3 regions of the Stieleria sp. JC731 genome follow, and region 3 is predicted to be linked to each of the others. Evidence: riboswitches for the same ligand, from Rfam matches in the RefSeq annotation. Region 3 holds a riboswitch; each other region holds the start of a gene.

Region 1 (2,261 bases), 110 kb from region 3:
ATCCACATCGTGACGTCGACTTTATTGCAACGACTTTGCAGCAAAAGCGTTCACAATACAAACGTGTTTGGATCGTAAGCGAAGCGGTCTTCAGTATGGATGGCCATGTGGCTCCACTAATTGACTTGGTCGATGTTGCCGAACGATTCGAAGCCACCATGATCGTCGATGAAGCTCATGGAACAGGTGTGTTGGGCGAACACCTTTCGGGAGCCTGTGAAGAGTTTGATGTGAAAGACCGGATAGCGATACGCCTCGGCACGCTTAGCAAAGCAATTGGCAGCCAGGGAGGTTTCGTTGTCGGCCCCAAGATCATTTCAGACTATTTAGTCAATCATTGCCGGCCACTGATCTTCAGCACCGCGCTGTCTCCACTAGCGGTCGATGCGGCGGCCCATTTTTTTAGAATCCGAGACGAGTTGAAATCGCGCAGGTCCATCGTCTGTCAGCATTCCCAGCGACTCAGAGCCGCCTTGGGACGAACCAGCGATCCGATTGAAACCAAGGTCCCGATCGTCCCTATCGTTGTCGGCTCAGACTCCGATGCCATGCAGCTTTCGGATTTGCTTCTCCAGCAAGGCTTCTACGTCCCTGCCATCCGTCCGCCAACCGTCCCTGAGGGAACCTCGCGACTTCGCGTTTCCTTGTCCGCGGCTCATCAGTCAGAAATGTTGGACCGACTGATCAACGTTTTGAAGTCCAGAATCTCATAATTTCGTGTGCCTCAGACGCGTATTTCGGTTGCTTCTGAAGCGGCAGACCATCTCCCAACGTCGGCCCCGAAAAGCCCTAATCACTTCGTCCACCAGCAGTTACGCCTCTCCTTCGCAATGGCCATGGGCTACCGGGTGGATTTTGTAGACCTGTTTTGTTGGTTTCGCTTGACTATTGGTGTCAGTGACCAACCCTTCACCAGAGTGCCCCGGGCTGCGCGACGAGAATGCGCAAGCGCCTCGGGGATACTCAGTGAGTAATCCGGCGGTGTCCGGGGCTCGCGATAAAGGCAAGCCGACCGCGAGGTCGTGCACGCAAAGTGACGGATCTCTCGAAACGGGAGATGGCCGCGCCACCGAACGAAATCCCCCACGCACAGTGTCGGCGCATGGATCACCATGGGCACGCCGATACCGGAGTCTTATCCATGACCGCTACGCAACCGTCGGCCAATGCGCCCGACCGGTCCACCGCTAGCCCACAAGAAACGCACACGGTTCTTGTCGCCGACGACAGCATGACCGTGCTTCGTTTGATCGATCGCACTTTGCGTGAAGCGGGCTATCGAGTGCTGCTAGCCGAGGACGGTCGCCAAGCCGTTTCTTGTGCATTAACCGAGCACCCAGATCTGGTTGTCTTGGACATCAACATGCCCGAGTTAGATGGGTATGGGGTCTGTCACGAATTGTTGGCCAACCCGACATGGGAAAGCCGCACTCCAGTGATCTTCCTGACCAGTGCCGAAGAACCTCACCTATCCGTTTTAGGTGAAGAACTCGGCGCCTTTTTGTCCAAACCAACAGAACCTGAATTGCTGCTGAAGACAGTCGCCACATTGATCAGCCAAAGAGCAAACGCCCGTTAAAGCGGTAGTTGCTCCCTCGTTGAACTCTGATGTGCGATGTCGCGATGCGCCACAAGCGACGGTAATGCAAATGAACAACCCAATGGCTACCAACCCTATGGCATCCGGCTCCCAAGGCAAAAATTCACACGAGGATTTCGAGTTAACCATCGAAACCTTGGACGCCTGGGAACAGGAACTTGATCAGTTTTCGTCTCAAATTCTGCGACGAATCAACGAACTTACAGGACAACCGACAGACAACATCACGGCAGAGGCATCCGACGCCCTCCGGGCTTTGCAAGGACTTCGTGGCCGCACGCAATAACGTGCTCAAACGTGTGTTCGCTTAACCGGAGCGACGATCCCGTGACAACAAACGAAATAGTCTGAATAAAAAAACATGATGGATAGCTCAATGACCAATCGATCTCGCATCGAGAACCTTAGCGATAAACACTGCATGTTTCGTTGTGGTGATGCGATTTTTGCATTGCCCGCGACGACAGTTCGCGAAGTCACCATCATGCCGAACATCGTCCCGGTTCCTCTTAGCCATCCGTCACTGTTCGGGATCGGAAACTTGCGAAGTGAGTTTTTACCGGTGATCGACCTGGAGCCCATCGTTGGGGATCAGGCGAGACGACAGAACCATACCGGCCAGTTAATTATCGTTGAAAACCCACTCGGTGATTGGGCTATC
Region 2 (2,261 bases), on a different contig from region 3:
ACGGGCGATCTTCGATAGCTCCGATGGCTTACGAATTGTTTTCCATTCTTCCAAAATTTGCATGCCTTGGGCGTAGTGCTTTGTCCACTCACCGCTCTTCCAAACCATGACAACTGCCATAATCCCGCCGACGATTGCGGTCGCGGCAAAGGCATACAAGGTAACGACGGTTCCCAACCAAGCTCCGACACCCATCAGCAGTTTCACATCACCGCCGCCCATGCCGCCAACATTGCGAAGAACCAGCAACAACATCATGCCGACAAAGGTTCCTAGCAAGCTGTAGCCCAAACCGGCCGCGCCACCTTCGAGCGTGCAATTGATCCAACCACACATGATGAATGGAAAGGTCAACCAGTTTGGCACTTTCAGAATCTTGCCATCGATGACCGCTGCCACGATCAAGACAACAGTGACGAACCAGACAGTCCAGTTCTCTGTGATTCCTTGGATTAGCGTATCCATGAAGAAACTCCCCGTAGCGAACAATTTGTATTTGGTAGGTGGTTGTGGGCGTGCTTCGATCGGGCGTGGGGCAATGTCAGTGGATTGACGTCAACGCGGACCCAAAACCCAGCTGAACATCGCGAATAGCAACGTGATGAAACAGCATGTGAGCTGCCATACATGTTCGGTCGCGTCAGCGGGAAGCAGTGGATAGTTCATGTTTATTCTGTTGCGCAAAAAGAACTCGACGCGACCGGTGAAAGGTTTTGGCGTTTCACCGATCAGACGTCGAGAATCTCTCAAACAGTTATTGGCAAACCACAAGGCCGCCAAGAACCAGATCAGTTAGCGGCGATCGCCGTTCCAACTTCTTGGAACTTCTTGTTCGACTCGGTACCGATCGTTCCGACAGCTGCCAAGCAGACGACGACGATCAGAGCCAACATCACAGCGTATTCAACTGCGGTTGGGCCATCTTCTTCCTTCAAGAACTCAACGATGCTATTTGCAAATTTTTTCATTAGTCAAACTCCACGGGTGAAAGCCGATTGCTTCTCAGAACCGACTTCCGACGTTGTCTTAGTGGGCCCATTCAACGTGAATAAGGTCCCGAAAAAGAAGCAGCCACGTCTCCTTGAAGCCTCGGTGATCTGGCGATCGTCCCTCGGCAGCCCGGCTGTCCTTAAGTGATAAGGACCCGTTGCTTTGCGCCCCGCCCTTACGAACGGTTTGCCTTTATCAGGGGATTAAGCTGTCCGTTGACCGCGGTGACCGTCTTTGGTCTGGTCCTCGGAAGCGGGCCTCGTTACCCGCTCTCGACTGAAACCTATGTCAGGAAATGGACGTGTCAAAAAAGTCGCTTCAAACAAAGTTTTCCAGCTACCAAGGCGTTGCCGTTAAACCAGATGTAGCGGTTGAAGAGGCCTTTCCATCCGACAGCGGGAGAAAGAATGCACAGAATTGCTACTTTGCACGGTGAACCTTTTCAGACCAAAGCGGAGGCAATCGCAAAGAAACTGGTGCCGTCAACGCTGTGGACTTTGGCTTCAATCAACAAGTCTCCACAATGTTGGTTGCCGCTCAGTGCCTACCGCAAGCACGACCTACCGCAAGCACGCAGTGCAGCTCAGATAGAAGATCGACCAAACCCCCAATGCTTCACATCATTGACTGTTTTGGTCACGTGACAAACGATTTTCAGACCGCAGCAAAAGTGATTCGTCGCAGACCCAAACAAAAAACCCCAACGCCATTGCTGACGTTGGGGCATGTCCGGGTTGGTATTCCCGAAAGAGAGCTGCGCCACTCGGTTAGTTAGCCGAGATCGCGGCACCGACTTCTTGGAACTTCTTGTTCGATTCGGTACCGATCGTTCCGACGGCTGCCAGGCAGACGACGACGATCAAAGCCAACATCACAGCGTATTCAACTGCAGTTGGACCATCTTCTTCTTTCAGAAACTCAACGATGCTATTGGCGAACTTTTTCATTATCAAACTCCAAAATTTTTAATCAAAGGTAAGTCGAGGTCCGCACCCGATCGACCAGAGGCCGATCAGCAGCTCCCTCACTATCGAAACTATGTCAGTTTCCTACCCACCGCCGGTAAAGTGACTTGATCCCTTGACGCGAATTGACTTTCGCATGGAGTTGAAACGAACATAACGATTGCACTGGCTTATGACTGCCTTCGCGAGTCACCGGGCCGGAAGTTTGACACCCCAGCCCCTCACATGACTATCCCAACACTACACTGCCGCAACCACACCCCTTGGTTGAGGCATAGGCAAGCCATGAACCAATCGCTTGGACAA
Region 3 (2,261 bases):
TCGCGGCGAAACGGTTTCTTTAGAGCAGTTGGAAGCATCGCCAGAAGACAAGATTTTGTTGGCGACATTCAATATCGAAAACTTTGGCACGAAGAAATCTGATACGCGGCTGAATGAACATGGTGTCGATGTGATGGGCACGCTGGCTCAGATCATCAGCCGATTCGATCTCGTGGCAGTACAGGAGATTCGAGGGAAGGACGGCGCGGCGCTGCAAAAACTGATCGATTTGCTCAATCAATCTGGTGGAGCTTTTTCGGCAGTCATCAGCGAACCGATTGGCAATGAAGCTCGGCAAGAGTGCTACGCGTTTGTCTACAACCGAACGCGCATTCGATTTGTCCCTGGCAGTGCCTATGTGGTTCTCGATAGTGGCGATCGGATGTACCGGGAACCAATGGTCGCGTCATTCCAAACGGTGCTACCAGCAGGGAGCGATCAGATCCCGTTTCAATTCACCGCGATCAATGTTCATACTGACCCCGATAAAGTGGACCCGGACGATCAGGACAGCGAGATCAACATTCTGGCAAGCGTTTTTCATCGCGTGCGCGACTTTGAATTCAAACTCCGAATGGAAGAAGACTTCATCCTGATGGGAGACTTGAACGTCGATCCGGACCACCTGGGGCAGCTCTCGCAGATCAACGGGATGATCTCACTTGCTGGTGATATCAAAACCAATGTCAGTCGCAGCAAAACCAATGATCATATTCTGATCGATCGCAATGTAACCGCGGAATACGCCGGGCGAACCGGTGTTGTCAGCTTTACTGAAGATCTTTCGCTTTCGCCGGAGCAAGCGGACTCCATCAGCGATCACCTGCCTCTGTTTGCTGAATTCTCGCGATTCGAAAGCCCTGCTGCGACGGCATCAGTATCCGCTGGGGTGGCAAGCAGCCGCACGCGAGAGCTGCGCTAATCAGTATCAAGGTTGGGCTAAACCGTCAGGCCTCGCGAGTTGCCAAAACCTCTGTAATCGCGGTTCATCCTTAGGCTTAGATTTCGCGGTGGCCTGTGCCTTTGGGTCACCTTGGCAAAATCGCCTTCAATTTGGCGCACAATCGCCTTGCCTTCTGCATACTTTTTAGGTTTGTCCAATCCGGTAGAGGGGAGTCCCGCAAAAGCTAATGGGAGCCCCCCGGGTAATCGTTACAACTAGAAAATCGTTTACCCAAACTGGTGTCAAGAAATGCTTCTAGGGCGACCTACCGTGCGGAATTGATATAGGGTTGCCTACACCAAGCCATCCATCTGGTTCCCCGATTCGAACCCTCGAAACGGCAAACCACATGCAAGTGTGGGACGCAAAGTTATGGGTCCATTCGCGACTGTTGCGAACGGATCGCCAGACTACCGAAAGGGAACAAGTTTGGCTTGGTTCATCCTTGTCATTTCAAACATTTGGGGAACCATCATGTCACAAGCTGCAAGAGTTTGCGGTGCTGCACGCACATTTTGTTATGGGGGCTTGTGTTTCTTGTTTGCTCTAGGTTCGATCGCCCAGGCGGAGGAGCCGAAAGTTTTCTTGGTTGAAGAAGATTGGGAACTGGTCATCAATGAGCCAGAACCGGCGATCAATTCGCCGCAGATCGCGTTCTTTATGTATCCAAAGGGTGGACGCGAAGATCTGTACTTCCAATTGCAGATGAACTATGCCGCTGAGCAAGGCTATTCCAGCGGTGGATTTCGCGTCGGTGCATTCACTGGCGATCAGCCACAAGACGAAGAGCGTAGCCGAGTAAGCCAAACGCTTGCTTGGGACAATGACCGCGTCAGTTGGACCAGCGCAATGGCTGTGTTCAACAACAAATTGATGTTCGCGGTCAAAGACGGATACGGATACCAATGGGGAGTATTCGGTGGCCCAGACTACTTGGTCGAAATGGATGACGAAGGCATCGACAGTTTGAAGGACTACACACCTGCTGAGAGCTTGGCTGCGGTCGATATCGGGTTCGGTTCTAACCGAGTCGCATCGATTCGCTTGAAGACCGTTCGCTTGATTCGCACCGATGGCAGTCAGCAAACGATCGTTGTGAACCAGTTCGTGCAGTAATCCTGCACCGGTTTCATAAGCCTTCAATCTAAACCAAGTAACCCAAGATAGATCCGTGAGTCATTCATCCATTCAATACGCGTTTAAAGTTCCACTATCACCTTCTGCACGACGTCGCCTACCCAAGCGTCATCGCAAAGGGGCAGCCGTCGTGTTCGGCGTTTTCTTGCTCGCAGGTTTGCTGATCATGAGCGCCGTTGCG

What was found. A riboswitch is a leader RNA that binds a small molecule or an ion and turns the genes downstream of it on or off. The one in region 3 is predicted to bind cyclic di-GMP.
Region 1: it holds a riboswitch for cyclic di-GMP, as region 3 does, so the genes downstream of both, LOC67_RS06230 (PleD family two-component system response regulator) here and LOC67_RS06585 (hypothetical protein) in region 3, are expected to answer to the same signal.
Region 2: it holds a riboswitch for cyclic di-GMP, as region 3 does, so the genes downstream of both, LOC67_RS00410 (Flp family type IVb pilin) here and LOC67_RS06585 (hypothetical protein) in region 3, are expected to answer to the same signal.

Annotation. Positions count from the first base shown of each region.
Region 1 is NZ_JAJKFQ010000002.1:96,937-99,197, forward strand. It holds gene LOC67_RS06225 (aminotransferase class I/II-fold pyridoxal phosphate-dependent enzyme) at 1-713, shown strand, start outside; cyclic di-GMP riboswitch class I at 993-1,074, shown strand; gene LOC67_RS06230 (PleD family two-component system response regulator) at 1,142-1,579, shown strand; gene LOC67_RS06235 (hypothetical protein) at 1,662-1,886, shown strand; gene LOC67_RS06240 (chemotaxis protein CheW) at 1,977-2,261, shown strand, end outside.
Region 2 is NZ_JAJKFQ010000001.1:122,089-124,349, reverse strand. It holds gene LOC67_RS00415 (prepilin peptidase) at 1-465, opposite strand, end outside; gene LOC67_RS00410 (Flp family type IVb pilin) at 789-968, opposite strand; cyclic di-GMP riboswitch class I at 1,111-1,191, opposite strand; gene LOC67_RS00405 (Flp family type IVb pilin) at 1,758-1,937, opposite strand.
Region 3 is NZ_JAJKFQ010000002.1:202,034-204,294, reverse strand. It holds gene LOC67_RS06590 (endonuclease/exonuclease/phosphatase family protein) at 1-922, shown strand, start outside; cyclic di-GMP riboswitch class I at 1,273-1,361, shown strand; gene LOC67_RS06585 (hypothetical protein) at 1,418-2,059, shown strand; gene LOC67_RS06580 (pilus assembly protein TadG-related protein) at 2,115-2,261, shown strand, end outside.